4 regions of the Duganella paludis genome follow, and region 2 is predicted to be linked to each of the others. Evidence: predicted binding sites of a transcription regulator. Region 2 holds the regulator's gene; each other region holds the start of a gene.
The links. Region 2 encodes FNR, which switches genes on or off when oxygen is low (the NO sensors DNR and NnrR bind a similar motif). Its sites were predicted from a motif close to TTGATNNNNATCAA; they were not measured.
Positions count from the first base shown of each region.

Region 1: the regulator FNR is predicted to act here: its motif matches at 3,387-3,400, upstream of ACXZ1M_RS28070 (XrtA system polysaccharide chain length determinant).
Region 3: the regulator FNR is predicted to act here: its motif matches at 4,133-4,146, upstream of cqsA (alpha-hydroxyketone-type quorum-sensing autoinducer synthase).
Region 4: the regulator FNR is predicted to act here: its motif matches at 4,136-4,149, upstream of ACXZ1M_RS12050 (OmpW/AlkL family protein).

Region 1 covers NZ_CM136922.1:6,363,747-6,371,271, forward strand. Annotated here, with positions in the region: gene ACXZ1M_RS28060 (TIGR03016 family PEP-CTERM system-associated outer membrane protein) at 1-1,082, opposite strand, end outside; gene ACXZ1M_RS28065 (XrtA-associated tyrosine autokinase) at 1,066-1,788, opposite strand; gene ACXZ1M_RS28070 (XrtA system polysaccharide chain length determinant) at 1,798-3,321, opposite strand; gene ACXZ1M_RS28075 (XrtA/PEP-CTERM system exopolysaccharide export protein) at 3,449-4,042, shown strand; gene ACXZ1M_RS28080 (N-acyl amino acid synthase FeeM domain-containing protein) at 4,131-4,874, shown strand; gene ACXZ1M_RS28085 (S1 family peptidase) at 4,843-5,592, opposite strand; gene ACXZ1M_RS28090 (hypothetical protein) at 5,589-7,525, opposite strand, start outside.
Region 2 covers NZ_CM136922.1:2,958,329-2,965,853, forward strand. Annotated here, with positions in the region: gene ccoS (cbb3-type cytochrome oxidase assembly protein CcoS) at 1-50, shown strand, start outside; gene ccoN (cytochrome-c oxidase, cbb3-type subunit I) at 141-1,568, shown strand; gene ccoO (cytochrome-c oxidase, cbb3-type subunit II) at 1,583-2,197, shown strand; gene ACXZ1M_RS13250 (cbb3-type cytochrome oxidase subunit 3) at 2,199-2,366, shown strand; gene ccoP (cytochrome-c oxidase, cbb3-type subunit III) at 2,359-3,306, shown strand; gene ccoG (cytochrome c oxidase accessory protein CcoG) at 3,303-4,688, shown strand; gene ACXZ1M_RS13265 (FixH family protein) at 4,700-5,197, shown strand; gene fnr (fumarate/nitrate reduction transcriptional regulator Fnr) at 5,208-5,966, opposite strand; gene ACXZ1M_RS13275 (RNA polymerase sigma factor) at 6,013-6,531, opposite strand; gene ACXZ1M_RS13280 (YgaP family membrane protein) at 6,531-6,749, opposite strand; gene ACXZ1M_RS13285 (MarR family winged helix-turn-helix transcriptional regulator) at 6,852-7,286, shown strand; gene ACXZ1M_RS13290 (alpha/beta fold hydrolase) at 7,441-7,525, shown strand, end outside.
Region 3 covers NZ_CM136922.1:1,574,236-1,581,760, reverse strand. Annotated here, with positions in the region: gene ACXZ1M_RS07090 (ABC transporter permease) at 1-1,776, shown strand, start outside; gene ACXZ1M_RS07085 (response regulator) at 1,773-2,789, opposite strand; gene ACXZ1M_RS07080 (sensor histidine kinase) at 2,793-4,058, opposite strand; gene cqsA (alpha-hydroxyketone-type quorum-sensing autoinducer synthase) at 4,235-5,467, shown strand; gene ACXZ1M_RS07070 (group II truncated hemoglobin) at 5,483-5,875, shown strand; gene ACXZ1M_RS07065 (DNA recombination protein RmuC) at 5,880-7,148, shown strand; partial or broken gene ACXZ1M_RS07060 (acyl CoA:acetate/3-ketoacid CoA transferase) at 7,163-7,525, shown strand, end outside.
Region 4 covers NZ_CM136922.1:2,662,685-2,670,209, forward strand. Annotated here, with positions in the region: gene soxA (sulfur oxidation c-type cytochrome SoxA) at 1-137, opposite strand, end outside; gene soxZ (thiosulfate oxidation carrier complex protein SoxZ) at 134-460, opposite strand; gene ACXZ1M_RS12030 (SoxY-related AACIE arm protein) at 460-906, opposite strand; gene soxX (sulfur oxidation c-type cytochrome SoxX) at 903-1,382, opposite strand; gene ACXZ1M_RS12040 (xanthine dehydrogenase family protein molybdopterin-binding subunit) at 1,385-3,562, opposite strand; gene ACXZ1M_RS12045 ((2Fe-2S)-binding protein) at 3,559-4,062, opposite strand; gene ACXZ1M_RS12050 (OmpW/AlkL family protein) at 4,212-4,820, shown strand; gene ACXZ1M_RS12055 (hypothetical protein) at 4,867-5,289, shown strand; gene ACXZ1M_RS12060 (methyl-accepting chemotaxis protein) at 5,399-7,018, opposite strand; gene ACXZ1M_RS12065 (M20/M25/M40 family metallo-hydrolase) at 7,233-7,525, shown strand, end outside.

The sequences.
Region 1 (7,525 bases), 3.4 Mb from region 2:
TCCCTGCCCATCAATTGCGAGATCGCCAGGAACACCGTGATGGTGCGCAGGCGCAGCGCCGGGTCGGGGATGCGCGTGGCCCACAATTCGAAAAGGAAATCCTGCAGGCCGGTGGGCGGGATGCTGAGGAATTCGCCGTGGCTGGTAGTAATGTCTTCGCTGTAGGCCAAAGTCCAGAACATGCTGCGCATGCGGTAGCTGGCGTCCAGGCCGTAGGTCTTGCCGAAGTAGCGGTGGCCGATGTTGGCGGAGAGCCTGGTGCGCGGCGACGGCGTCCAGACCGCGCCCACGGTGCCGAACTTGCCTTGCGGCTGGGCGCTCACCGAATGGTAGTCCTGCTTTTCGTAGCCGCCGGTGACGAAGGTGGACAGGCTGCCGTCGATGGGATAGCTGAGCGTCAGGGTGGCGTTGCTCATGGTGACCGGCGGCAGCGCGGCGTCATCGGTTTCCGTGCGGCGCAGGCTCAGGTCCCAGTTCCAGCCCCTGCCGCCGTTGTCGCCGACCAGCGCCAGGCTGGTGCCGCTGCTGCGCACGTCCAGCAGGCCGCCGCTGCCGACGTGCTGGTAATCGTAGCGCAGGGTGGCGTCGGCCAGGCCCTGGAAATGATGGTGGAGGTAGGGGCTGAAGGAGGTGCTGCGCACGGTGCTGATGTTCGGGTTCGATTGCGCCGGATCGAACAGCTGTGGGCCGAAGGCCGAGACATTGCGCTGGCTGATGCCGGAGCGGGCGTCCAGGAACAGCCAGTCCGGCAGCACTTCGGCATGGCCGCTGGCATCGAGCTGCTGGGTGGTGCGGTCCGGCTGACGCGTGTAGGCGATTTTCTGCAACGAGTAGGACAGCGCCAGTTGCAGCCTGGGGCTGTTGGAATCGACCTGCACGCCGGGCGCCACCTCGTTGGTGAACTGGCCGCGCGCACGGTCCGGCGGCGCCAGGTTCATATTGTCGCTGTAGCTGGTGCGCAGGCGCAGCGTGGGCGTGACGGTGAGATCGGCCGTGACGGCCGCCGAGGGCAGCGTCAGCAATACCAGCATGCTCAGGCCCCGGGGCGTGCCGCGCGGGCGCAGGCTAATCATAATAACCATAGTAGTCGCTACCGGGAAACGCCGTGCTCTTGTTGTAGAGCAGATGGATGTGCGGACAACGGTCGATGCGGCGCAGCGCCTCCTTGACGGCGTGCTGGCTGGTGCGCTCGGACTCGACCACCATCACCACCTGGCCCATCTGCGCGGCCAGCACGCTGGCTTCGGTGGTCATCAGCAGCGGCGGCGAATCGAAAATGACGATGCGGTCGGCATAGCGCTCGGCGATCTCGGTCAACAGGCGGCTCATCGCGCTGCTGGCCAGCAGTTCGGTGGCGTGCTTGTTGGCGCGGCCGGCCGGCAGCAGGCTGAGGGTCGGCACGTTGGTGCGCAGGATCACCTCGGCGAGATCGGTCTGGTCGCGCAGCAGGATGTCCATCAGGCCCGGCTCCGGCTCCAGGCCCAGCACCTTCAGCACCGACGGCCGCGCCACATCGGCGTCCACCAGCATCACCGTGATATCCATTTCCATGGCGATGCTCATGGCGAGGTTGACCGCGCAGTAGGTCTTGCCTTCGCCCTGCATGGCGCTGGTGACCACGATCAGGTTGCCCAGCCGCACCGGCGCGGCATCGTGGTCGCCACGCGCGTTGCGCAGCAGAGGCCGCTTGATGATGCGGAAATCCTCGGCCACCGCCGTGCGGCCGCCTTCCTGGGTCACCATGCCGAGCTGGTGCAGGCGGGCGAGGTTGATCTCGACTTTACGCATGGCGGTCCTTTAGTAGCGCAACAAGGTGGTGGCCAGCACCGCGCCATAGGCCGCAAACAGGCTGGCCGCGGCGGCGCCGAAATAATATTTGCCGCGCCGGCGTTTGCGTTGCTCGGCGTCGGTCCAGTTCATGACGACGGTGCCCAGCAACTTGAGGCCGGTGCGGTCACGCAGTTCCGCCGGGCTGAGGAAGGTGGGACGGACCTGGGTGATCAGCAGGGCCGTCGCCACGCCCATCAGCACAGCGGCCCCCAACGCGATGCTGTAGAGCAGCGGACGGTTGGGGCCGATCGGAGTGAGCGGCACCATCGGTGGATCGATGATCCTGAAGGTCATCATTTCCGTGGTGGAGCTCAGGTCGCCCGACAGCTTGGCGGCCTCGCGCCGGCCGATCAGCTTCTCGTAGTTTTCCTTGTTGATCTGGTAGTCGCGGTTGAGCTGGGCCAGTTCGGTTTCCGCTTCCGGCACGGCGTTGGCCTGGGCCAGCAGGCGCTGGTGGCGCGCCGTGTATTCCTCCACCCGGGCGCCGATGGCGGCGACGCGCGCCTCGGCCTCGGTCTGCGCCACCTTCAGTTGCTGCAGCATGGGGCTGTAGTTCTTGCCGGGATCGCTGTTCTGCTTGAGCTTGCTTTCCTCGAGCTTGCGCGCCTCCAGTTGCGCCACCAGGCGCTTGGCGGCGATGATGTCGGGATGCAGCTCGGTGTACTGCATGCGCAGCGCGTCCAGGTTCTTGTTCAGCGCGGCGATGCGGCCGTCCAGTTCGGGATTGTCGATGGCGGCCGGGGCCAGCTCGGCGCCCAGGATGGGCTCGTCTCCGGTGATCTGGTTGGCGATCGCCTTGCGCGCCTGCTCGGCCTCGGCCAGCTCCAGCCGCGCGGCGTTGAGGGCGTCCGACGACTGCATCAGCTGGCTGCTGTAATCGACGCCCTGGCGCGGCAGCAGACCGTTGTTTTTCAGGCGGAATTCCTTGACGCTATTCTCGGCGGTGGTCAGCTTGTCTTCGTACATCCGGATCTGGTCGTCGATGAACTGCACGGCCTTGCGCGACTCGCCGCTTTTGCCTTTGAAACTGCCCTCCAGGAAGATGGTCAGCAGCGACTGCACCACGTCGCGCACCATTTTCCGGTCGCGGTTGTTGTAGGTGATGGTGTAGATGTCGTCGCCGCCGCCGCTGACCCGGATCTTGCTCATCAGCTCTTCCAGCTGCTTCTGCTGCTCGATCGGCGTGCGGGCGTTGATGTCCAGGTCCACCATGCGCAACACGCGCTCGACGTTGGGACGGCTCAGCAATGTACGGCTCATGATGGAGACCTGCTGTTCGATATTGGGCACGCTGGTCATGCCCGCCAGCAGGGGTTTGAGGATGGTTTGCGTATCGACGAACACCCGGGCCTTGCCCTGGTAGTCATCCGGCAGCAGCGCCACCCGGGTCCAGCCGGCGGCGGCCACCAGCCAGGCGACGGCGAGCGCGTACCAACGGTATTTCCAGATCCCCTTGAGGCTTGAGATCAGCTGGCCAATTAACTCCTCCATAATCCAGTTCTCCAGAATGCGCGCCACAGGGAAGTCCGATTATATTTTTCCCAACTGGGCAGTCATTGAGGCAGATCAAGTAGTGGCGGGCGGGATTTCTGAATCATGGCGTCAGGGAGGATTCATCATGCGTGCTTTGATTTTTCTGCTGATAGTGTTGTTATCCGGCTGCGCCCACCAGGTCTCGCTCGACGCGCCCGAGGCCGTGCCCTTGCAAGGCGATTACCAGATCGGCGCCGGCGATGTGGTCAATATCAACGTCTGGCGCAATCCGGAAGTGTCGCTCAGCGTGCCGGTGCGGCCCGACGGCAAGATCACCACGCCGCTGGTGGAGGACTTGCAGGCGGCCGGCAAAACCTCCACCGAACTGGCGCGCGATATCGAAAAGGCGCTCGCCAAATACATCCAGCAGCCGATGGTGACGGTGATCGTGACCAGCTTCATCGGCCCGTACACCCAGCAGATCCGCGTCATCGGCGAGGCGGCGCGGCCGCAGGCGCTGGCCTACCGGCAAGGCATGTCGCTGATGGACGTGCTGATCGCGGTGGGCGGCATCACCGATTTCGCCGCCGGCAACAAGGCCAAGATCCTGCGCATGGTGGACGGCAAGCGCGAAGCGGTGCCGGTGCGGCTGCGCGATTTGCTGCGTGGTGGCGATATTTCAGCCAACGTCGCGGTACTTCCGGGCGACATTCTGGTGATACCGGAAGGCTGGTTCTAGCCTGGGTGAAAATTTTTTCAAATTCGTCGGAACTTTCTGGCTGAGCTGCTTGTCTCAAGAATACGTACCACTAGACAGGAAGCCAAACGTGCACCATGACGAGCCTATTGTTTCTTTTGAGGTCAGCAATGAATTGCGTGACCTCGTGGTCGGCGAAGGCAAGACCGAAGCCGCATTGGAACACCCCTTGGATCAACAAATCTTTCATATCCGCATGGCCAATTCCCAAGGACGCCGGGAAGCGGCCAGCCTGCTGCTGAAAAAGATGTACGGCTGGCGCGGTTATGCAGTCGATCCGGCGGTGGCCCACTCACCGAATAAAATCACGCTATTTGCAGAAACCGGCGGCGCGACCGTCGGCACCATGTCCTTGTGCCTGGACAATGCTGAAATCGGCCTGCCGGCCGATGAAAACTTCCGCGACAAGCTCGACGAGCTGCGGATGAAGCAGCGGCGTCTGTGTGAGCCTTCCCGGCTGGCCATCGACAAGGGCGTTTCCAAGCGCGTCTTTGCAGCGCTCATACACATATCCTACATTTATGCCCACAACATCCATGGCTATACCGACTACGTGATCGAGGTGAATCCGCGTCATGTGATGTTCTACAAACGCATGCTCGGTTTCCGCGATTTCGGCGGCGAGCGCGATTGCACGCGCGTGGGCGCACCGGCGGTGCTGCTGCGGCTGGAGCTCGACTACATGGGCGAGCAGATCCGCAAGTTCGGCGGACTGATGGAGCAGCACGGCAACGAGCGGTCGTTCTACCCGTACTTCTTCCCGACTTGGGACGAGCCCGGTATCACGGGCCGCCTGCTGACGGGGAAGCTTTGAGATAATTGACCGGCACGGCATAGGTGATGCCGCTGGGCGCGCTGATCGCCGATTCCTTCACGCCCTTGACGAATACCATGTTGACCACGCCGACCACTTCGCCGGTGGCCGGGTCGTACAAGGGGCTGCCGCTGCTGCCCGGATAGGCCGTGCCGTCCAGCTGGAACACCGCGTACACCGGCTTTTGCAACTGGCGCGCGGTTTTCGCATCGAGCTGGCGGGCGGTGATGGTGGGCGTGGCCAGCGGCGTGATGGCGGAGACGATGCAGCGGTGCGTCACGTGATGCAATCCCAACACCATGCCCAGCGGGAAGCCGGTGAAGGCCAGGTTCTTGCCCTCGCGGACCTTGCTGGAGTCGCCCAGTTTCAGCGCCGGCAGCGCCACGCCCTTGATGCGCAGGCGGGCCAGGTCGTGCTCCTTGTCCAGGCTGATGAGCGTGGCGGCGCGGAAATGGGCGGTCTCGCCGGTGCGGACCAGCACGCCCAAGGTGTCGCCCTGGCCGCTATTGATGAGATCGTTGACGACGTGGGCCGCCGTGACGATGGTCAGCCCGTCGCCGACCGCAAAGCCGGTGCCGACGAAGCCGATGGCGGGGCCACGGGTTTGCTGCAGGCTGCCGATGCCGACCACGGAAGGCTTGATGTCGTCGATGATCTGCACCAGGTCTTCGGCATGGGCCGAGGGCAGCAGGAGTAGCAGGCAGAACAGGAGTTTCATGATGTCGCTTCCTTCGCTTGCAGTGCCGCCGCGCACAGCAGCAGGGTGAACAGGATGGTGATGCGCGGCACGTCGAGCAGACTGTCGAACATGCCGACCACCAGGAACGCCGCCAGGGCGGCCAGCCAGGCCGCGTCGCCGCGCCGCAGCAGCACGCCGGTGGCGCTGAACAGCAGCAAGGCGCAGGCCGCAACGCCCAGCCAGCCCATTTCAAAGTAAATATTCAGGGGCAGGTTCTTGATGTGCCAGGGCAGGTGACTGCGGTCGCTGCTGAAGAACCAGTAGTTGTTGGCGTCCGAAAAACTGCCGTTGCGCAGCAGTTCGTGCGCATCGGGCAGCGTGCGCAGGCTGATGTTGTCGATATCGAGTACGGCTTGGCGGCCTTCGGCGGCGAATTCCAGTTTCACCGGCAGGCCGTCGCCGCCCAGCGGGCCGCTGTCGATGGCGTGGATGTAGCGCTGCCAGCTGGGCGCGTGGGCGATCTGGCGCAGCGGCGTGGCGACGCAGTTTTGCGGATACAGCAGCCGGCGCTGGCACAGATTGATGTGCAGGAAGGCTGGCGGGCCGTTGTTCCAGACGTCGATGCCGAGCAGGTAACGCTGGTGGGGGTGGACCACCACACCTTGCTGGAAGCGCAGCAGTTCGCCATACCCGGCGGTGTAGTAGCCGGCGATCAGGCGCAGGTGCCGGTTGCTGTCCTGATCGACAAATTGATAGCTGGGCGCCTGCTCGTGCTGCGGGTTGCGCCAATAATAGGTGAATGGAAACTTGCCCAGTCCCATGCCGAACAGGCGCGTGGCGGTGTCCGTGTCCATGATGGCCAACGCGTTCTGCCAATGCTGCATGCGCTTGGCCCAGTCCTGGCCGAGACTGGCGAAGCGGACGTTGACGTAGTAGCCGTGGTAGATCGGGACGACCGCGCCCAGCAGCAGGGCGGCGGCCAGGATCGGCACCAGGCCGCGCCGCAGCAGCGCGATCAGGAGCATGGCGATCACCAGCATGGCCGGCAGGTAGGCGCGGTAGCCGCCGAGGCGGAATGCGGTGTTCAACGCGATCAGCGCAATCAGCGCGGCCGACGCGCAGGCCAGCAAAAACGGCCAGCGCACGGTCCCGCCTGTTCGTAACGGCGCGCGCACGGCGAAGGAGGCCGGCGCCGGTCCCAGCTTCGCAGCCAGTACCGCGACCAGTATCACCGCCACCGCGACGCCAAGCCCAAGATACAGCCCACGCGAGAAGGTGGCGATGGCGGCGTACCATGCCAGCGGCAGCAGCATCAAGGCGGCGAGGTTGCGCAGCGGCGCATTGCGCGCGAGCAGCCAGGCGGCCAGCAAGGGGGTGCTCAGGGCCAGATAGCCGTCCAGCGCCGCGCCGCCGGTGTGCATGGCGGAGAAGGGCGCGGTGATGCGGTAGTCACTGGAAAAATTCAACAGTCCCGGGAACTGCAGCCGTTCGCGGATCGCCGCCGCCGACACCAGCAGCAAGCCCAGCATCATGCCGGGCAGCAGGTAGCGCCGCACGCCCTCCAGCTGTGGGCCGGCGGCGTGGCGCAGCGGCGGCAGCAGCACCAGCGTCCACAGCCAGCCTTTGGCGATGCGCAGGCTGTTGGCCGGACTCAGGTAGTTATTGAAGGTGTTGGCATCGATCGCGGCCCAAGGCTGCAGGCCGCGCCACAGGCCGATCGCCAGCGCCATCGAGAGCAGCAGCAGGCCGGCCAGGAACAGGTGTGGCCAGGCCGGCAAGGCGTCGATGCCGCGCGGCCAGCGCCAGTAGGCAATGCCTGCCGTCAGCAGCAGCAGCAGGTCTATCTCTTCCAGAAAAAACCATCCGGTGCGCGGCGCCAGATCGAGCATGGGCAGCAGGGCCGGCAAGGCCAGCAGCCACAGCGCCGGGCGCCACCATAGCAGGGCCGCGTAGGCGGCCAGCAGCGGCGCCA
Region 2 (7,525 bases):
GTCCCGCGCTGCGCCTGTTGCAGGACGACGACCTCCCCCCAACGAACTAGCAGCGATCCGGCAGATTTTGATCCACATCAAAGTTTTTTGAGGTGCCTGAAAGTAACCTTTGATCCACATCATCAAAGTATTTCGGGAGAATCCAATTGGATCAACATTACAACTACAAGGTCGTCAAGCAGTTCGCTGTGGCGACGGTAGTCTGGGGCGTGGTCGGCATGCTGGTGGGGGTGATCATCGCCGCCCAACTGGCCTGGCCGGCGCTGAACCTGGACATACCGTGGCTGACCTACGGCCGCCTGCGTCCGCTGCACACCAACGCGGTGATTTTCGCGTTCGGCATCTGCGGCCTATTCGCCACGTCCTACTACGTGGTGCAGCGCACCTGCCAGGTAAGGCTGTTCTCGGACAAGCTGGCCGCCTTCACCTTCTGGGGCTGGCAGGCGGTGATCCTCAGCGCCGTCGTCACGCTGCCGATGGGCTTCACGCGCGGCAAGGAATACGCCGAGCTGGAATGGCCGATCGCCATCCTGATCGCGCTGGTATGGATCGCGTATGCCGTGGTGTTCTTCGGCACGCTGCTCAAGCGCCGCGTCAAGCACATCTACGTCGCCAACTGGTTCTTCGCCGCCTACATCATCGCCGTGACGATTCTGCACGTGGTGAACGGCGCCAGCATGCCGGCCTCGCTGTTCAAGTCCTACTCGGCCTACGCCGGCGTGCAGGACGCCATGATCCAGTGGTGGTACGGCCACAACGCGGTGGGCTTCATCCTCACCGCCGGCTACCTCGGCATGGTGTACTACTTCATCCCGAAACAGGCCGAGCGTCCGGTGTACTCGTATCGCCTGTCGATCGTGCACTTCTGGGCGCTGATTTTCACCTATATGTGGGCCGGCCCGCACCACCTGCACTACACCGCGCTGCCGGACTGGACGCAATCGATCGGCATGGTGTTCTCGCTGGTGCTGTTGGCGCCGAGTTGGGGCGGCATGATCAACGGCATGATGACCTTGTCCGGCGCCTGGCACAAGCTGCGCACCGATCCGATCCTGAAGTTCATGATCGTCTCGCTGTCGTTCTACGGCATCGCCACCTTCGAAGGCCCGATGATGTCGATCAAGACCATCAACGCGCTGTCGCACTACACCGACTGGACCATCGCCCACGTGCACGGCGGCGCGCTGGGCTGGGTGGGCTTCATCACCATGGGCTCGATCTACTACCTGCTGCCGCGCCTGGCCGGCCAGCAGAGGATGTACAGCACCAAGCTGATCGACCTGCACTTCTGGGTCGCCACCATCGGCATCGTGCTCTACATCGCCGCCATGTGGATCGCCGGCGTGATGCAGGGCCTGATGTGGCGCGCGGTCAATCCAGACGGCACGCTGACCTACACCTTCGCCGAGAGCGTGAAAGCCACCTACCCGTACTACGTGGTGCGCTTCACCGGCGGCTTGCTGTACCTGAGCGGCATGTGCGTGATGGCCTACAACACCTGGATGACCTTGCGTGACCGCGACACCGCCGTGGCGCGCATCCCGGCCGTGCATGCGGCCCACGCCTGATATCGGAGCACAGTATGAAATTCACCCATGAATGGATCGAGAAAAACCCCTGGCTGCTGATCGCGCTGGTGACGCTGGTGGTCAGCGTCGGCGGCGCGGTGGAGATTGCCCCGCTGTTCTTCCAGAAGTCGACCACGGAGCCGGTGGCCGGCCTCAAGCCGTACTCGCCGCTGCGCCTGGTCGGCCGCGACATCTACGTGCGCGAAGGCTGCTACAACTGCCACTCGCAAATGGTGCGGCCGTTCCGCGCCGAGACCGAACGCTACGGCCACTACTCGGTGGCCGGCGAATTCGTCTACGACCGCCCGTTCCAGTGGGGCTCCAAGCGCACCGGTCCCGACCTGGCGCGCGTGGGCGGCCGCTACAGCGACGAATGGCACCGCACCCACCTGCAGAATCCGCGCGACGTGGTGCCGGAATCGAATATGCCGAACTACCCGTGGCTGGCCAAGACCACGCTGGCGCCGGCCGACGTGATACCGAAGATGAACGCGCTGCGCCGCCTCGGCGTGCCCTACAGCGACGCCGAGGTCGCCGCCGCGCCGGAACAGCTCAAGGACAAGACCGAAGAAGACGCCCTGGTCGCCTACCTGCAAGGCCTGGGCACCCTGATCAAGACGAGGAACTGACATGGCACTCGATACCCTGTTTGACAACGCCAGCAGCGTGATGACCGTGATCTCGTTCATCACCTTCGCCGGCATCCTGTGGTGGGCCTACGTGCGCCACAAGGAAGACGATTTCGCCACGGCCGCGCAACTGCCGTTCGCCGACGAAGAGGAGAAGCGTCATGGCTGATTTCACCAACGGCTTCTGGGATTGGTACATCGTGGTCCTGACCCTGCTCGGCGTATTCGGCTGCGGCGTGCTGCTGTACTCGCAAGCGAAGGTCAAGCTGGCCAAGACGGCCGACGGCAAGACCGATACCACGGGCCACGTCTGGGACGAAGACCTGACCGAGCTGAACACGCCTATGCCGCGTTGGTGGATGTGGCTGTTCTACATCACCATCGTGTTCGCACTGGCCTACCTGTTCCTGTATCCCGGCCTGGGCACCTACGCCGGCAGGCTGGGCTGGACCTCCACCGCCGAATACAAGGGCGAACTGAAGCAGGCCGACGCCGAGTTCGGCCCGCTGTTCGCCAAGTACCAGAAGCAGGACTTGAAAACCGTGGCGGCCGATCCGCAGGCGCACGCCATCGGCGAACGGCTGTTCCTGACCTACTGCGCGCAATGCCACGGCTCCGACGCGCGCGGCAACAAGGGCTTCCCCAACCTGACCGACAACGACTGGTTGTTCGGCGGCACGCCGGAAACCATCAAGGAAACCATCCTGCACGGCCGCGTCGGCGCCATGCCGCCGATGGGCGCGGCGCTGGGCGGCGACAAGGATGTGGAAAACGTCGCCCATTACGTGCTGACCCTGTCCGGCTCGACCGCCGATCCGATCAAGGCCGTGTTCGGCAAAGAGAAGTTCGGCGCCTGCCTGGCCTGCCACGGCGCCGGCGGCAAGGGCAACCAGGCATTGGGCGCCCCCAACCTGAGCGACAAGATCTGGCTGTTCGGCGGCAGCGCCGAGACCATCAAGGAAACCATCACCAAGGGCCGCACCACCACCATGCCGCCGTTCGATGACTTCCTCGGCGACGCCAAGGTGCATGTGCTGGCCGCCTACGTATGGAGTTTGTCCAACGACGTCCGTCAACCAGCGCCAGCTGAAACAGTCGCCGAAAAATGAACGAGCCGCAGCCACAAGTGATCAAGATGTACGCCGCCCGCGAGGAAATCTATCCGCGCGAGACGGACGGCCGCTATGCGCGCCTGCGCTGGCTGTTCGTCTGGCTGACGCAGCTGGCCTTCTACTGCACGCCCTGGCTACAGTGGAACGGCCGGCAAGCGCTGCTGTTCGACCTGGGCGCGCGTAAGTTCTATATCTTTGGCCTGGTGCTGTGGCCGCAGGACTTCATCTACCTGGCGGCGCTGTTGATCATCAGCGCCTATCTGCTATTCCTGGCGACGGCGGTGGCGGGGCGCGTGTGGTGTGGCTTCGCCTGTCCGCAAACGGTGTACACCGAAATCTTCCTGTGGATAGAACGCAAGATCGAAGGCAAGCGCAGCGCCCGCATCGCGCTCGACCGCCAGCCGGCCTCGCTGCGCAAGTTCGGCAAGAAGGGCGCCAAGCACCTGGCTTGGGGCGCGGTGGCGCTGTGGACGGGCTTCACCTTCGTCGGCTACTTCACGCCGATCACGCATTTAATGGGCGAAGTGGCGACGCTGACCTTCGGCCCGTGGGAATGGTTCTGGGTGGTGTTCTACAGCTTTGCCACCTACGGCAACGCCGGCTGGCTGCGCGAGCAGGTGTGCAAGTACATGTGCCCGTATGCGCGCTTCCAGAGCTCGATGTTCGACCGCGACACCCTGATCATCACCTACGACGCCAAACGCGGCGAGCCGCGCGGCCCGCTGTCGAAGAACAGCCACGGTAATGGCGGCTCGTGCATCGATTGCTCGCTGTGCGTGCAGGTGTGCCCGACCGGCATCGACATCCGCAAGGGCCTGCAATATGAATGCATCGGCTGCGCCGCCTGCGTCGACGCCTGCAACGGCGTGATGGACAAGACCGGCCAGGCGCGCGGCCTGATCCGCTACAGCACCGAGCGCGCCATGGAAGACCACCTGACGCCGACCGAGATCCGGCGCCGCGCCTTGCGCCCGCGCGTGAAGATCTACAGCGCCGTGCTCGGACTGATCATGCTCGCCACAGCCGGCGCGCTGACCCTGCGCACGCCGCTCAAGCTGGACGTGATCCGCGATCGCGGCTCCATGGGCCGCGAGGTCGAGGACGGCATGATCGAAAACGTCTACCGCCTGCAGATCATGAACACTTCCGAACAAGCGCACGTGTACAAGATCGCCGTGGGCGGCATGCCGACGCTGGCGCAGGTCACCGCCGACCAGGTGATGGTGGAGGCCACCGAGACCAAGGGCTATCCGATCCGCCTGCGCACCGCGCACGGCGCCGGCAAGCCGGGCTCGAACAAGATCGAAGTCACCCTGACCGCAGTCGACGATCCGTCGCTGCATGTAAAAGAATCCGCGGTCTTCATTGTGCCGCGCTAAGGAGAATGTTCATGAACACGCTGACTATGCCGGTCGCGCCGTGGTGGAAACAACGCTGGCCGTGGCTGCTGATGGCCGGCCCGGCGATTGTGGTGACGGCCAGCATCTACGCCGGCTACCTGGCCGTCTCGGCGCCCGATGCGCTGGTGGTGGGCGACTACTACAAGCAAGGCAAGGCCATCAACCAGGATTTGCGGCGCGACCATGTGGCGTCGCAAATGGGACTGTCGGTGGCGCTCGGCTACGATGCCGCCACCGGCACCCTGAGCGGACGCATCAACCGCAAGGATAGCGGGCCACTGCTGCTGCATCTGTCGCACGCCACGCTGCCGGAAAAGGATATCAAGCTGATCCTGGTGCCGGACCAGGACGGCACGTTCAGCGCCAGCCTGCCGCTGCTCGAACGCAGCCGCTGGATCGTGCTGGTGGAAGGGAAGAAACGCGATTGGCGCCTGGCCGGCGCCTGGACTTGGCCGGCGCAGCGCGGCATTGCGCTGTTGCCGGACTAAGGCTTCCGGATCAAGCGCAGGTTTCAGTGCCGGCGGTGATGGCCTTGAGCAGCGGCGGGTTGAGCAGTTCGATCTCGCGATTGCTGACGCGCACCAGGCCTTCCTTCTTGAACTTGGACAGCAGGCGGCTGATGCTTTCGATGGTCAGGCCCAGGTAGTTGCCGATCTCTTCGCGCGACATGCGCAGCTGGAAGGTGTTCGGCGAATAGCCGCGCGCCTCGTAGCGCGACGACAGGTTGACCAGGAAGGCGGCGAAGCGCTGGGTCGCCTGCATATTCCCCAACAACAGCATCACGCTTTGTTCGCGCGTGATTTCCTGGCTCATCATGCGGTGGAAATGGCGCAGCAAGGTCGGCATTTCCGCCAGCAATTGCTGCAAGGTGCCAAACGGAATCTCGCACACTTCGCTGTCTTCCAGCGCGATGGCGGTGCAATGGTGTACGTCGGCGCTGATGGCGTCCATGCCCAGCAGCTCGCCGGCCATCTGGAAGCCGGTGATCTGTTCCGCGCCGGCGCGGTTGACCTGGTAAGTCTTGAAATGACCGAGACGGATCGCGTACAGGTTCTGGAAGCTGTCGCCGATGCGGAACAGCGTCGCGCCGCGCGCCACCTTGCGGCGGCGGCCGATGATCTCGTCGAGCCGCTCCATGTCATTGTTGTCGAGCCCCATCGGCAGGCACAGCTGGTGCATGCTGCACGAAGCGCAGCTGGCTTTCAGCACCTCGATGGTGGTGCCGGGAATAAGCAGCGAAGGAAGTTCTCGTATCATGCGGCCAGTGTAGCCCATCAAGCGTCGTTTGGCGCCTATTCCGCAGTCATCCGATCAAGTATTCGCGCGCCATTTGTCTTGCGCGATGCAAGCGGCTTTTCACGGCGGCGACCGAGTCGCCTGTCTCTTGGGCGATTTCCGCGATCGACAATTCTGCGAAGTCGCGCAGCAGCACCACCTTCAGGTAATCGGCCGGCAGCGACTCCAGCGCGCCGATCAACTCGGTGCGCAAGCCGGCGGTGTCCTGGCGGGCCAGCCACTGCTCGGCGCGTTCGTCGTCCCACGGATCGTGACCGAGCGCGGCGCGGCCGAGGCGGTGGCATTCACGCTTGACCACCTGGAACAACCAGCCGGAAAACGCCGCCAGCATGCGCACCGACGCCAGCTTGCGCGACAACACCAGCAGCGTTTCCTGCACAGCGTCGTCGACATCGGCGATCAAGCAGTTGCGCTGGGCGTAGCGGCGGATATCGGGCTGGCACAGCCGCAACAGCTGCGCCAGCGCCGCCGGATCGCCGCGATGGGCGGCGTCCAGCACCGGCAAATGTTGTTCCGCAAGACTCATTATTTCCCTTGTTTCGCCGCCTTGTCGAGGCGGCGGCCGACCATGGCGCACATCGGGCAGAAACCCACCAGCCCGGAAGCGACGATGCCCGCCGCCGAGACCGCCACCACCGTGCCCCACAAACCGCCCAACAGCGCGAAGCCTACATACACAGCGATCAGGCCGACGACCACGCGCAACACGCGCTCCCAAGTTGGTACATTTTTAACATAGAACATTTTGCTCTCCAAATAGTTGTAGAGGAAGACCCTCGGCTACTAAGAGGACCGCGCATCGCATTTGGATTCGCGCCGGTGAAAATATTTTGTTAGGCTACGGTCATGACCCTGCCCAAGCCTCCCACCCTCGACCAGCACCTGTGCTATCTGATCTACAGCACCTCGCTGAAGATGACCCAGACCTACAAGCCGCTGCTGACCGCGCTCAAGCTGACTTATCCACAATACCTGGTGATGGTGGTGCTATGGGAGCAGGACGGGCTGGGCATCAAGGACGTGGCCGAACGCCTGCAGCAGGATTCCGGCTCGGTGACGCCGGTGGTCAAGCGGCTGGAGGCGGAGGGCTACCTGATCCGCAGCCGCGATCCGCGCGACGAGCGCAACCGCGTGCTGACGCTGACCCCGGCCGGCCAGGAGCTGCGCGCGGCCGCCCTCAAGGTCAGCCAGGACTTCGCCGGCCACTGCTCCATCGATAACGAGGAGGTTGCCTCGCTGATGCGCAACCTCGGTAAACTGAACCACAACCTCGGTTCCTGATTTGACCCCATAAAAATTATTTCGAAATTAGCTTGCGCACTAATTAATTGCGCGCTATATTGCTCTTCATGGACGCGACTTAAACAAGTGGCGTTTTTTAAAGACCAACACTTAGCGCACTAATTAATAGCACACAACATTGAAAGGAATTACCATGAAACGCACGATCATCGCTTCCGCACTGCTGGCCGCCACCGCTTTCGCCCACGCCGCCGCTCCTGCCAACGACACCACCATCG
Region 3 (7,525 bases), 1.4 Mb from region 2:
TCGCTGGACGGCCGTCCGGAAATGCAAACCACGCTGGAACGTGCCGACCGCTTCCTGTCGCTGGTCGGCCTGCTGTCGGCCATGCTGGCGGCCGTCGCCGTGGCCATGGCCGCGCGCCGCTTCATGCAGCGCCACCTGGACGCCTGCGCCATGCTGCGCTGCCTGGGCCTGACGCAGAACCAGGTCACCACCATGTACCTGATCGAATTCCTGCTGGTCGGCCTGCTGGGTAGCGCCATGGGTGTGGCGGTCGGCTTCGGCGGCCACTACGTGCTGCTGGAAGTGCTGGGCGCGCTGGTGTCGAGCGAACTGCCGGCGCCGACCATCTACCCGGCGCTGCAGGGCCTGGCCATCGGCATCCTGCTGCTGGCCGCGTTTGCGCTGCCGCCCATCCTGCAACTGCGCAAGGTGCCGCACAACCGCGTGATCCGCCGCGAGCAGGATGCGCCGCAGGTCGGCGCGCTGGCCACCTACGGCTTCGGCATGGGCGGCTTTACCGCGCTGCTGCTGTGGCAGGCGGGCGACCCGATGATGGCGCTGTACACGGCGCTCGGTTTCTTTGGTGCGTTTGCGCTGTTCGGCCTGGTCGGCTGGCTGGGCTTGAAGTCGCTGCGCTCCCTGCGCGGCGCCATCGACCATCAAAGCTGGCGCTTCGCCATCACCTCGCTGCAGCGCCGGCCCGGCGCCACCATCGTGCAGATCGTCTCGCTGGCGCTTGGCATGATGGCGCTGCTGGTGCTGACCGTGGTGCGCGGCGACCTGATGACGGCCTGGCGCAACGCCACCCCGGCCGATGCGCCGAACCGCTTCATCATCAATATCCAGCCGGAGCAGCGCGCCGAACTGGCGCAGCGCCTGCAGGCGGCGGGCGTGAGCTACGCGCCGCAGTATCCGATGATCCGTGGCCGCCTGATCCAGGTGAACGGCAAGCCGGTCACCGCCGAAACCTACACCGAGGATCGCGCGCGCGGCCTGGCCGACCGTGAGTTCAACCTGTCCACCATGGCGCAGATGCAGGTCGAGAACAAGATCGTCGACGGCAAGTGGTTCGAGGACAAGCCCGGCGCGCCGGAAGTGTCGGTGGAGGAGGGCATCGCCAAGACGCTGCGCTGGAAGTTGGGCGACAAGCTGCGCTTCGACATCGCCGGCACGCCGGTGGACGTGACCATCACCAGCATCCGCAAGCTCGATTGGGGCTCGATGCGGGTGAACTTCTTCGCCATCATCAACCCGGCGGCGATGACGGAGATTTCGCAAAGCTGGATCACCGCCTTCCACCTGCCGCAGGGCCAGGGTGCGGTGATGAACGGCCTGACGCGCGATTTCCCCAATCTGACCATCGTCGACGTCGGCGGCATCCTGCGCCAGGTGCAAGCGGTGCTGGACCAGGTGATCACGGCGGTGGAGTTCCTGTTCGTCTTCACGCTGGCCTCCGGCGTGCTGGTGCTGTACGCGGCCTTGATGGGATCGCAGGATGAACGCACACGCGAGGCCGGCCTGCTGCGCGCGCTGGGTGCGACCCGCAAGCAGCTGTCGCAGGCGCAGTTGATCGAGTTCTCTTTGGTCGGCGCGCTGTCGGGCGTGCTGGCGGCCAGCGGCGCGGCCGCCATGGGCTGGGCGCTGGCCACCTACCAGTTCAAGTTCGCCTGGAGCTTCAGTCCGATGGTGTGGCTGGTGGGCCTGGTGGCGGGCGCGCTGTGCGCCATCGCCGGCGGCTGGCTGGGCCTGCGCAACGTGCTGCGCCAGCCGCCGCTGCAAACCCTGCGCGAAGCCTAAGCCGCGATCACCTGCGGCTGCATCTCCTGCAGGAATTGTGAATAGGTGTACGGCCGTTGGTCGAAGTAGTGGGCCGGCAGGTCGAACAGCGCCCAGTAGTAAGTCTCCTTGCCCTGGCAGATGCGCGGCGCCGCGCAGTAGCGGTGCCAGTTCTCGTGCATGCTGCTGGTGTACATGCCGTCGCCGAAGGGATCGCTGAAGAAGGTCAGCACGCGCCGCTCCAGCAGCGCGTGCAGCAGCGAGCGCGGGGCGTCGCTGTCGCGGGCGATTTCGTATTGCGCGTACATGCTTTTCTCCGTTTCGATCACCATCAGCGTGGCTTTGCCGTGCTGGTCGAGGAACAGGATGCCGGTCGGATTCGGGAAGATGTAGTGCTCGACGAAGCCCAGCGTGCGCTTGAGCTCCCGCACCACTTCGGCCAGCGCCGGATCGCACAGGAAGCGGTAGTCGTGCAGCGCCACCATTTCGCGCAGCGTGTCGGAGCCGTGGTCGAAATAGGTTTCCTGCAGCGCCGCCACTTCCATTTCCAGCAGGTCCAGCGCATGTTCGTCGCTCTTCTTGATGTAGCGGTCGATCAGGCCGCGGTTGAAGGCGGTGACGGCGATCTTTTCATCGGCCGCGCCGGTGAACAGGATCTTCTTGCAGGGCAGGTGCGCCACCGCCGCGCAGAATTCCAGCCCGTTCATCTGCGGCATCGAGTAATCCACCACCAGCACCGACGGCGTGGCGAAGCGCTGCCGCTGCTCGGCGATGCGGTAGATGCGCTCCAGGTCCAGCGCCACGTTGCACTGGTCGGCCGGCAGGTTCTGCATGTCGAAGTTGACGTGCAGTGGCACGCCGTTGGCGGCGCCATCGGGCACGCTGTTGCGCAGCCAGTGCAGCGCCTCGGTGGTGTCGTGGAAGGTCTTGTTGGCCAGCGTGTGATCGAGCTGGAACGACAGGCTGCGCAGGAAGGAGTCGCTGTCGTCAACCAGTACGGTCAGCGTGGGATGGGCATAGACAGGTAGATGCATGGTTCACCTCGCGGGAAATTCCAGGACGAAGATGGCGTAGGCGCTCTCGCGCGAGACGCAACGGATGTTCGCACCCCAGGCATCCATGATTTCACGGCACAGCGCGAGTCCGATGCCGGCGCCGTTGTGCGGCGGATGCGAGTAGAAACGGTGGAAGATCAGCGACATCTGCTGCGCCGCGATGCCGCAGCCGGTGTCGATGAACAGCAGGCGCGGCGGCTGGTGCTTGCCGTCGATGACGATGCGCACGCGGCCCTTGCCGGCGCGCTGCACGGCGCGCAACGCGTTGCGCATCAGGTTGAGCAGCACCACCACGGCCAGCTCGGTCTGACCGGCGAACTGGAAATTGTCGCGCATTTCAAGGCGTACCATTTTTTGCTGCTTCTGCGTGGCGAAGGGATAGCGCTTGAGCACGGCCTCCACCACGCCTTCCATCGACACGGTTTCCACCGGGTTGAGGTTTTGCCGCACCGCCGTGGCGCTCAGCAGGAACAGGTCGATCATGTGGTTCATGTGGCGTACCTCGAACTGGATGCGCGCCAGCGCGTCGGTCATGCTGGCGCGGTCGTCCTTGCTGTGCAGCTGCGCTCCCCCCATCAGGCGCAGCAACCCGCGCACATTGGCGTCCACGCTGGTGAGCGGCGTGCGCAGCTCGTGCGCCACCGTGGCCAGGCCGGCACCCATGCCGGCCAGCTTTTCCTGCGCCAGTACATGGCGGCTGATCTTGGCGGCCGATAGCGCAGCGATGGTGAACCAGTGGATCGGCACCTGCTGCAGCACCGCGCTGCTGAGCAGCATGTCGCCCGCGCCCAGCGCCGTCGCCGCCGCGCAGGCCAGCGCCGTGCCGATGGCGTAGGCGCGCAGCGCCAGTCCGGTGTCGAAATGGAATAGCACCACCAGGCCGATCAGCAGCGACTCGCTCCACACGCCGGAGGCGTGGTTCATCAGGAACATGAAGGTGAAGAAGAACGGAAAAATATAGCTGAGCGTGACCAGCAGGTAGAGGTCGAGCATCGGCCGGCTGAACTGGCGCGCGAACAGGCCCATGGCGCACAGCAGGATGCCGAGCATGCGCAGCGGCAGCGACTCGTACTCCTGCGGGAAGAAGTGCTGCCAGATCACGTAATACAGCGGCATGCCCACCGTGCCGATGCACGCCAGTAGCAGCACGCGCACGGTCGCGTGGTCTTCGCGGCCGTGGTAAAGCAGCAGCGACTGGAGCAGCCGCTGCGTTCCGCGCTTCCAGTGTTCGTGCAGGGAGGGCCTCATGATGGCTTTTGATTTTTATCAAGCAGCAATCATCGCCCTAATTTGTAACGCATTTGCACATATTGAAACGGTAATTGATCTGCATCAATCTCGATGAGTTTTTTTCGCAGCATGGTCTGGTTTGTCATTCCTAAAAAAACAATCTTTTTTGTCCAAAGCTCAACTGGAGAAATGCCATGACCCATGCGATTGCCCAACACATCCATTCCGACTCCCTGCCCGATTTCGTTACGCGACGCATGGACTTGCATTACGTCACCCGCATCCAGCAGCTACTGGGCGGCGAACATCCCCACGCCTGGCAGCCGACCCCGGCCGGCGCCGTGTTCCTGGCGGGGAACGATTATCTGTGCATGGCGGGCGAGCCGGCGCTGGTGGGCGCGCAGGTGGCGGCCTTGCAGAACAGCCACGGCGAGCTGCTGATGTCGGCGGTCTACCTGCAGGAGGGCAGCGCCCAGCACCGGCTCGAACGCAAGCTGGCGCGCTTCATGGGCGCGGAGGACGGCATCCTGGCGCAATCCGGCTGGGCCGCCAATGTCGGCCTGGTGCAAACCCTGGCCGGTCCCGGCATTCCGGTCTACCTGGACATGCAGGCCCACGCCTCGCTGTGGGAGGGCGTGCAGTCGGCCGGCGCCATGCCGGTGTCGTTCCTGCACAACGACATGGAGCACCTGCAGAAGCAGCTGCAGCGCCATGGGCGCGGCCTGATCGGGGTCGATGCGCTGTACAGCACCAACGGCAGCCTCGCGCCGCTGATGGAGCTGGCGGACATCGCCGAGCGCAGCGGCAGCATGCTCCTGGTCGACGAATCGCACTCGCTCGGCACCCACGGTCCGCGCGGCGCCGGGCTGGTGGCGGCGCTGGGCCTGAGCGAACGGGTGCACTTCCGCACCGCCTCGCTGGCCAAGGCGTTTGCCGGGCGGGCTGGATTCATCACCTGTTCCAGCCAGTTCAAGGGCTACTTCCTGTCCGAGTCGCGCCCGGCGATCTTCAGTTCCTGTTTGCTGGGCCACGAGCTGGCATGGTTCGACGCCGCCATCGACTTCATCGCCGCCGCCGACGACCGCCGCGCCGCGCTGCTGGCCAATGCGCGCGAACTGCGCGACAGCCTGGATGCGCTGGGCTACAACGTCAGCGACGGCAGCGAGCAAATCATCGCGCTGGAGCCGGGGCCGGAACCGAAGACGCTGGCCCTGCGCAAGCTGTTGGAGCAGCATGGCGTGTACGGCGCCATGTTCTGCGCGCCGGCCACGCCGAAGAACCGCTCGCTGGTGCGGCTGACGCTTAATTCCGGCCTCGATGCGGCGCAGCTGGCGCGCATCGTCGATGCCTGCGATGCGGTGCGCGGCCAGGTCGATCTGCAGAACTGGTCTTCCACGCGGCGCCTGCGCAAGCTGGCCCTCGTATAAGCTATCATGGCGGGTATGACTGAAGAATCTCGTACCCTCTATGAAGTAATCGGCGGCGAGTCGACCATCCGCGCGATGGTCGACCGCTTTTATGACCTGATGGAACTCGAACCGGAGTTCCAGTTGCTGCGCTCCGTGCACGGCCCGTCGCTGGAGAACGCCAACCAGCGCCTGTTCATGTTCCTTAGCGGCTGGATGGGCGGCCCGGACCTGTACCAGGAAGCGCACGGCCATCCGCGCCTGCGCATGCGGCACATGCCGTTCGCCATCGGCACCCAGGAGCGCGACCAGTGGCTGCGCTGCATGGCGTGGGCGATGGAGGATGTCGGCATCGACACCGAGCTGCGCGTGCGCCTGATGAATTCCTTCTTCCAGACCGCCGACTGGATGCGCAACAAACCGGATTGATTCCATGACCCAGATCGAGTTCTTCGTGCTGTTGGCCGCCCTGGTGGCGGTGATCGCCTTGCAGGTGATGGCGTTGCTGCGCGCCAGGGGCGGCGCGGCCGGCGACCTGGCCGAACGTATTGAACGCGTCGAGCGCGAAGTGCGCATGCAGTTGCAGACCACGGCGCAAACCACCAACGCCGCCACCGTGCAGCAGTTCGAGGCCGTGCGCCGCCAGCTGGATGAACAAGGCCTGGCCGCGCGGCACGAACAGGCGCGCAGCCTCAAGCTGTTCGCCGACAGCATGAACCAGCGCATGGTGGAAGTACGCGCCACGCTGGAATTGAAGATCAAGGATCTGCAAGCCGACAACGGCGCCCGCCTGGAAGAGATGCGCAAGACGGTCGACGAAAAACTGCACGCCACGCTGGAGACGCGTTTGACTGCGTCGTTCCAGCAGGTGTCGGAACGGCTGGAGCGCGTGCACCAGGGCTTGGGCGAGATGCAGCAGCTGGCGCTGGGCGTGGGCGATTTGAAACGCGTGCTGACCAACGTGAAAACGCGCGGCACCTGGGGCGAGGTGCAGCTGGAAATGCTGCTGGAGCAGGTGCTCACCGTCGACCAGTATGCCAAGAACGTCGAGACCATCGTCGGCAGTGGCGCACGCGTGGAGTTTGCGCTCAAGCTGCCGGGCCAGACCGAAGGCGGCGCGCCGGTGTGGATGCCGATTGACGCCAAGTTCCCGAAAGAGCAGTACGAACGCCTGCTGGAAGCGGCCGACAACGCCGATGCCGATGGCGTGGCGCAGGCGGGCCGCGAGCTGGAACGCGCGGTGCGGCTGGAGGCCAAGACCATCTCCGAGAAGTACGTGTCGCCGCCGTACACCACCGACTTCGCCATCCTGTTCCTGCCGACCGAGGGCCTGTACGCGGAAGTACTGCGCCGTCCCGGCCTGGCTGACGAATTGCAGCGCGTGCACCGCATCAGCATCGCCGGGCCGTCGACGCTGACGGCACTGCTCAACAGCCTGCAGATGGGCTTCCGCACGCTGGCGCTGGAGAAGCGCTCGTCCGAAGTGTGGCAGGTGCTGGGCGCGGTGAAGACCGAGTTCTCCAAATTCGGCGACGTGCTGGCCGCGACCAAGCTAACATTGGAACGCGCGGCCAAGAATATCGAATCGGCCGAAACCCGCAGCCGCCAGATGGCGCGCAAGCTCAAGACGGTGGAGGCCTTGCCGAGCGAGCAGGCGCAATTGCTGATCGGCGCAGACCTGGACAAGATCGATCCCGACTGAGGAAGGAAGCCGCCATGCCTGCCCGCATTCCTGAGTTTCCCCCGGCCGGCATGCCGTCGGTGCAGCGCGACAAGGTGGTGAGCGCGGCGGATGCGGTCAGCCTGATCCGCGACGGCGACACCATCGCCACCGGCGGTTTCGTCGGAGTCGGCTTTGCGGAAAACATTGCGGTGGCGCTGGAGCAGCGCTTCCTGGCGGACGCCGCGCCGCGCGACCTGACGCTGGTCTATGCCGCAGGGCAGGGCGACGGCAAGGAGCGCGGCCTCAATCACTTCGGCCACGAGGGCCTGCTCAAGCGCATCGTCGGCGGCCACTGGAGCCTGGTGCCCAAGCTGCAGCAGTTGGCCATGCGGGGCAAGGTGGAAGCGTATAACCTG
Region 4 (7,525 bases), 300 kb from region 2:
AGCATGGCCGGGTTCTGCGCATCGTCGCGCTGCATGGCTTGCGTGGCTGGGCTCATGAACTCCGCACCGGAGCGGCGTTCATCCGCCGCCAGCGCTACGCCGGCAATCAACAGGCAGCCAAGCAGCAGGCGCTTCATGATGCGCTCACCGTCAACTTCATCGTTTCGGTGTGGGTAAAGCCGTTGTCGCCGTCCCATTTGAATTCCAGCGTGCCGCTTTCCGTCGCCTGCGTGAAGAAGGCGATGTAGGGGTTGGCGGATATTGCCTGGTGCAGCTCCGCGCCGAAGATTTGCTCGCCGTTGTAGCGGCAAACAAAGCTGCGGATGATGTCGCGCGCCAGCAGCTTGCCGTCCGCGCCGACGCGGTAGCCGGTTTCCATCGGGTGGCCGATCAGCGCGCGGATTTCGATCACTTCGCCGCGCTTTGCGGTGGCCGGCATGTGAATCAGGGCGCGGGCCATCAGGGCGCCTCGCCTTCTATGCATGCCGCCAGTGCGACGATGACGTCCACGCCGTGCGACCAGTAGCTGTCGTCGCTCATGCGGGCGACGGCGATCAGGCGTTGCGATGTCGCCAGGCGAATGCGGGTCGAGACTTCGGCCTTGCCGCTGCGGGGGCTGAGCGTGAACACCGCCACCTCGGTTTGCGGATTGCGCTCGGCGAAGATGGCGATGGCGATGGCGCGCACGTTTTCCGCCGCGCCGTCCACCGATACGGTGACGGGAACGGCGTTGCCGTTGTCGATCAGTTGGGCGATGTCGAATTTGACTTTGCCGGGCTGCGGCTTGGCGCCGCCGGTGAAGGTGTTGATGGCGGCGGCCATTTCGGCAGGCGTGGCCGATGCGGGGCGGACCAGCGCCAGCATCGCCATGCCCGCGCTGGCTGCGAGGAGGGCGCGGCGCTTCACTGGGCGGGCTCCTTCAGTGTTTGCAGCCATGCGATCACGTCTTCGATCTGCTGCGCAGTGAGGATGGTTTTGTCTTTGTAGGCGGCAGCCACGCGGGTCAGGCCTTCGGTCTTGTAGTAGGCGGGCATGATGGTGGCTGAGTTGAAGTGGCTGGCGTCCACGATACGCAGGCGTAGTTGTGCGGCGGTCCAGCGTTGGCCGGCGCCTTGCAGGTCGGGGGCGAGGTTGCCTTGGAAGCGTTCTTCAGGAATGGGGCCGGTGTGGCACAACAGGCAGAGGCTGAGCTGGCGATTGGCCACGATGGCGCGGCCGCGCGCTGCGTCGCCCGGGGCTGCGCCGGGCAGCGGCGCGGCGATGCCGTCGCCAGCTATCGCCGGCGGCGCGGCGGCTATGGCTGGCGGCGCGACGGCTGGCAGCAGCGCGGCGAAGACCAGCGCTGCCGCCGTCCTGCCGCGCCAACGCCAGCGCCCTGCCATGGCTAGGCCTTCTTCACCAGGCTGTGATTCTTCAGCGGCAGATCGCGCACGCGTTTGCCGGTAGCGGCGAAGATCGCGTTCAGCACCGCCGGTGCGGCCACCGCGATGGTCGGCTCGCCCACACCGCCCCAGAATCCGCCGGACGGCATGATGATCGACTCCACCTTCGGCATCTCATCAAGCTTCATCACCTGATAGGTATCGAAGTTACGCTGCTCGATCTCGCCATCCTTGAGCGTGCACTCGCCATACAGCGCGGCCGACAGGCCGTAGACGAAGGAGCCCTCTACCTGCGCCTCGATCTGCTGCGGATTCACCGCATAACCCGGATCGGTCGCCGCGATGATGCGATGGATCTTCACCTTGCCGGTCTTCCGGTCCACCGACACCTCGGCGCAGGCGGCGACGTAGCTGCCGAAGCCCATGGTCTGCGCCAGGCCGCGATACACGCCCTTCGGCGCAGGCTTGCCCCAGCCGGCCTTCTCCGCCACCGCGTTCAGCACCGCCAGATGTTTAGGATGCTCCGCCATCAGCTTGCGGCGGAAGGCCAGCGGGTCGTGCTTGGTCGCATGCGCCACCTCGTCCAGGAAGCACTCCAGGTAAATCGCGTTCTGGTTCAAATTCACGCCACGCCAGAAACCCGCAGGCACTGGCGGATTGCGCATCGCATGGTCCACCAGCAGGTTCGGGAAGCTGTAGCCGATGGACGCCTCCGGTCCCGGCGCGTTCAAGCCCTGGAACACCACCGGGTCCTTGCCATCCTTCAGCGTCGATCCCAGCGACGCCAGGATGGACTGCCCGGCAATGCGCATATGCAGCGCCGTCACATTGCCCTTGGCGTCCAGACCCGCCGTCAGCTTGCACTGCGTGATCGGATGGTAGCGGCCATGCTGCATATCCTCCTCGCGCGACCAGATCAACTTGACCGGCGTGCCAGGCATCTCCTTGGCGATCTTCACCACCTGCGTCACCCAATCGTGCGTGGCGCCGCGACGGCCAAAGCCGCCGCCCAGGTGCATCTTGTAGACATCGCACTTGGCCGCAGGCAGTCCGGCCGCTTCCGCCGTCGCCGCCAGCGCGGCCTCGCCGTTCTGGGTCGGCGTCCAGACCTCGCAACGCTCCGCAGTCCAGATCGCGGTGGCGTTCATGGTTTCCATGGTGGCGTGGTTCTGCCACGGATACGAATACACCGCCTCGATCTTGCGCGCGGAGGCCTTGATAGCCGCCTTGGCGTCGCCGTTCGAATTGCCCACCACCGCATCCGGCGCATCCAGCGCGGCCTTCAGCGTGGCGGCGATGTCCTTGCTGGACAGCTTGGCATTCGGCCCCTTGTCCCACTCGATGGGCATGGCCTCCAGAGCGGACTTGGCGCGCCACCAGGTATCGGCCACCACCACCACGGCGCTGTCACCCAGCTTGAACACCTTCTTGATGCCGGGCCGCTTCTCGATGGCCGATGCGTCGAAACTCTTCACCGTGCCGCCGAACACCGGGCAATCCTTGATGGCCGCGTTCAGCAGGCCGGGCATCTGGATATCCATGCCGTAGATTTGCGCGCCGGTGGTCTTGTCCACCGTATCCAGACGCGCCAGGCGCTTGCCGGCCAGCTTCCAGTCCTTCGGATCCTTCAGCGCCACTTCGGTGGGCGGCGTCAGCTTGGCGGCGGCGTCGGCCACCTTGCCATAGCTGATGGTGCGGCCCGACGGCTTGTGCGTGATCACGCTCGCTGCGGCCGCGCACTCGGAGGCCGGCACCTTCCACGCATCGGCCGCCGCCTGGACCAGCATGGTGCGCGCAATCGCGCCACCCTTGCGCACATACTCGTGCGACTCGCGCACGCCACGGCTACCGCCGGTGGAGAAGCTGCCCCACACGCGCTTGCGCGCCAGGTTCTGGCCGGGCGACGGATACTCGGTAATCACCTTGCTCCAGTCGGCATCCAGTTCCTCGGCCACCAGCTGCGCCAAGCCGGTCAGCGTGCCCTGTCCCATCTCGGAACGGGCGATGCGGATCACGATCGTGTCATCGGGCTTGATCACCACCCAGGCGTTGACTTCGGGCGTGGCCTCGGAAGCCCCCTTGGCGATAGGCGCTTGGCCCGCCGCTGCGGCATCGAAGGGAATGTGGAAGGCGACCACCAGGCCGCCGGCTATCTTGAGGAAACCGCGACGGGAGTTCATGCCTTGCTCCCTTCAATGCGCTCGATCGCCAGGCCCGCCGTTGCGGGATCGCCACCGCGCACCGCCACGTGGATGGCTTTGCGCACGCGGTTGTAGGTGCCGCATCGACAGATGTTGGTCATGGCCGCATCGATATCGGCGTCGGTACATTTGGGCTTGTCGCGAATCAGCGCGGCGGCGGCCATGATCATGCCGGACTGGCAGAAGCCGCACTGCGGCACGTCGAGCGCGGCCCAGGCTTTTTGGATGGGATGGGAGCCGTCCTTGGACAAGCCCTCGATGGTGGTGATCTTCTGACTGGCGGTGACGGCGGCGGCCGGATACACGCAGCTACGCACAGGCTGGCCATCGATATGCACGGTGCAGGCGCCGCATTGGGCCACGCCACAACCGTACTTGGTGCCGGTCATGCCGAGCTGCTCGCGGATCACCCACAGCAGCGGCGTATCGTCCTCCGCCTCATATTCCCTGACGGTACCATTGACGTTCAGCTTGCCCATGTGCGATCTCCTGATTGTAGTTTGCCAAAACCGACCGCTGGTCATACTACCATCATTTACTAGTCGGTAAATTTTGACTTGTATCAAGGTTTTTACATCGCGAGATCCCTACACTTCCTCCCATTACTAAACGACAAAGAGGAAGTGAAATGAGTAAGCCAGTAGCAGCATTGATGGTCATCGCAGCCCTGATCAGCGGCGGCGCCTTTGCGCAGGAAACCCCATGGCTGGTGCGCGTGCGCGCGGTGCACCTGAACCCGGCGGACAAAGCCGAGCCGGTGGGTGGCGTCGGCGCGCGCGACCGTATCAGCGTCAGCAACGAGACCATCCCCGAATTCGACATCTCCTATTTCTTCACCAAGAACATCGCGGCCGAGCTGGTGCTGACCTATCCGCAAAAGCACGACGTGGCGCTGGACGGCGCCAACATCGGCACCGTCAAGCACCTGCCGCCGACGCTGCTGGTGCAGTACCACTTCCTGCCTGAGGGGAGCTTCCGTCCCTACGTGGGCGCCGGCGTGAACTACACCACCTTCTCCAAGAACCACATGCTGGGCGGCGCGGCCAGCCTGGAGCACGACAGCATCGGCCTGGCGCTGCAGGCAGGCGCCGACATCGCCCTCGACAAGCGGTGGTCGTTCAACATCGACCTGAAAAAAGCGCAGATCCGCAGCGACGTGCTGATCGGCGGCGCCAAGGCCAGCCGCGTCAAGATCGACCCGCTGATGCTGGCGGTTGGGGTGGGCTACCGCTTCTGAGGCGCTATAATCGTTTCCAAATCGACAGCAACGAACTGGAAACTCCATGCGCAAGATCCTGATAGCCCTGATGCCCCTGCTGCTGACCGCCTGCGTGGACGACTCCGCGTCGTACTATGCGGACGGTCCGGTAGGCAATCACGCGCTGACCATCCATCGGGCGCAGAAGCACTTCTGGAGCAAGGAAAGTCGGGTCGAGCTCATCATGCAGCGCCTGCCCGAATGCATACGTCGCATCGAGCTGACGGAAATGCCGGCGGACGAGGTGGAAATCGAACTGCTCTCGGGCGGCGACAACGTCTGGACTTTGCGCGCGGGGCAGGAAATGTGGCAGGTCGAAACGCAGACCTGCACGGTCTACCCGGACGTCAAGGGCGACGGCGGCGAGCTGATGGGCGTATTCCGCGCCGACGGCGACAAATTCGTCTACGAAGCCGCCGTCGTGGAAACCGTCCCCGCTGACAAATAATCCGGGATCATAATCCGGGGTCAGGTCCTCCATTGCTACACGGTCTCTACCGTAGGCACGCCTACGGTAGAGACCGTGTAGCAATGGAGGACCTGACCCCGGATTAGTTTTAGCGCGCCAGCGCCACTTGGCGGCTGGCCGAGCGCGCGGTTGGTCGGGCCTTGGGCGCCGCCCCTTGTTCGTGGCCCAGCTTGAAGCGCGCCACCAGCGAAGCCAGCATCGCCGCCTGCTCCTGCATGCTGCCGGCCGCCGCCGCCGCTTGCTCCACCAGCGCGGCATTCTGCTGCGTCACCGAATCCATCTCCGTGATCGCCATGTTGACGTGGCCGATGCCCGTGCTCTGCTCGCTCGATGCTTCCGTGATCGAGGCCATGATCTGCGTCACGCGCGAGACGCTGGTCACCACCTGATCCATCGTCGTGCCCGCCTCCGCCACCAGCGCGCTGCCGGCGCTGATGCTGTCGACCGAGGCGTTGATCAGCTCCTTGATTTCCTTGGCCGCGGCCGCCGAACGTTGCGCCAGGTTGCGCACTTCGGACGCCACCACCGCGAAACCACGTCCCTGCTCGCCCGCGCGCGCCGCTTCCACCGCCGCGTTCAGCGCCAGGATATTGGTTTGGAAGGCGATGCCGTCGATCACGCTGATGATGTCCACAATCCGCGTGGCCGAGGCGTTGATGGTCTCCATGGTCTGCACCACCTGCGACACCACCTTGCCGCCGCGCTCGGCCACCTGCGATGCTGATTGCACCAGCTGGTTGGCCTGCACCGCGTTGTCCGCGTTCTGGTTCACGGTCGAGGTCAATTCCTCCATCGACGCCGCCGTTTCCTCCAGCGAGCTGGCCTGCGACTCGGTGCGCGCCGACAAGTCCATATTGCCGGAAGCGATCTCGCCCGAGGCGGTGGCGATGGTCTCGGCGCTGTTGCGGATCTCGCCGATGGTCTCGGCCAGGCGCTGCTGCATCGCCTTCACCGAATGCAGGATGCTGCTGCGGTCGGAGGCGTGGGTCTTCACTTCAACGCTGAGGTCGCCATCAGCGATCTGCTGCGTAATCTCGCCAACATACTCCGGATCACCGCCGATGGTGTGGCGCAGGCTCTTGTTGACGACGCTGACGATCACCGACAGCAGCACGCACACCACGGCCAGCATCCCCGCCGATTTCAGCAGCGAGGCGCGGAAGGCGATGTCGATATCGTCGGTGTACACGCCGGTGGTCAAGTCCCAGTTCCACGGCTCGTAATGCATCACGCGGCTGAGCTTGGGCACCGGTTCGGTCGAGCCGGGGCGCGACCAGTAATAGCTGACGAAACCGCCGCCTTCGGGCAGGGCGCCGGTTGCGGCGATGGCGCGGTAGACGTAGGTGCCTTTCGGATCCTTCAGGTCGACCAGGTCCTTGCCGTTGTTCTCGGGCTTGATCGGATGCATCACCGACAGCGTGCCGCGGCTGATGGTGAAGTAGCCGTCCTTGCCGTAGCGCAGGCCGCGGATCAGGTCCATGGCCTGCTTTTGCGCCTCGTCCTTGGTCAGGGCGCCGGACGCGGCGCGGTCGCCGAACTGCTTGACCACGCTGATCGCCATGTCATCCATGTTGCGCAGATCGGCCTGGCGTTCTTCCATCCGCACATTGCGCGTCTGGATGGTTTCGAAAAGAAAAATCGCGGTGATGCACACCAGGCTGCAAATCAGCGGCACCCACAGCTTCTGCTGGAACGACAATTTATTCATGCTGGAAGTCTCCTATTGTCTTATGGAAATCAGCATACCCGCAAAGCCCGGGAGCGTCTCGCATGAAGTGAGGGACTGTGGTTTCCGCGTCAAAACAGCGGCGGACTCGGCAACGGCGGTGCGTGCTCGGCAGTGTCCATAAGCAATAAAATGTGTCAGAATGGTGGTCTATTATTAACAATTCTTCGCCCCTATGAAACTCCCCTTGTCGACAGTGCTGCTGGCGTTTTGCGCCTGCGCGGCCCATGCGGCGACACCGCCCAAGCTCGACGGCGCGGCGCTGCTGGAACAGATCGGCACCCTCGCCTCGGACGAGTTCGAAGGACGCGCGCCCGGCACGCAGGGCGAAAAACTCACCATCGAGTATCTGCAGCAGCAATTCAAAAAGCTCGGGCTACAGCCGGGCAACCCGGACGGCACCTATCTGCAGGCGGTGCCGCTGGTCGGCATCTCCAGCCACCCGACGCTGAGCTATGGCGACAAGCAACTCAAATTCGGCGACGACTA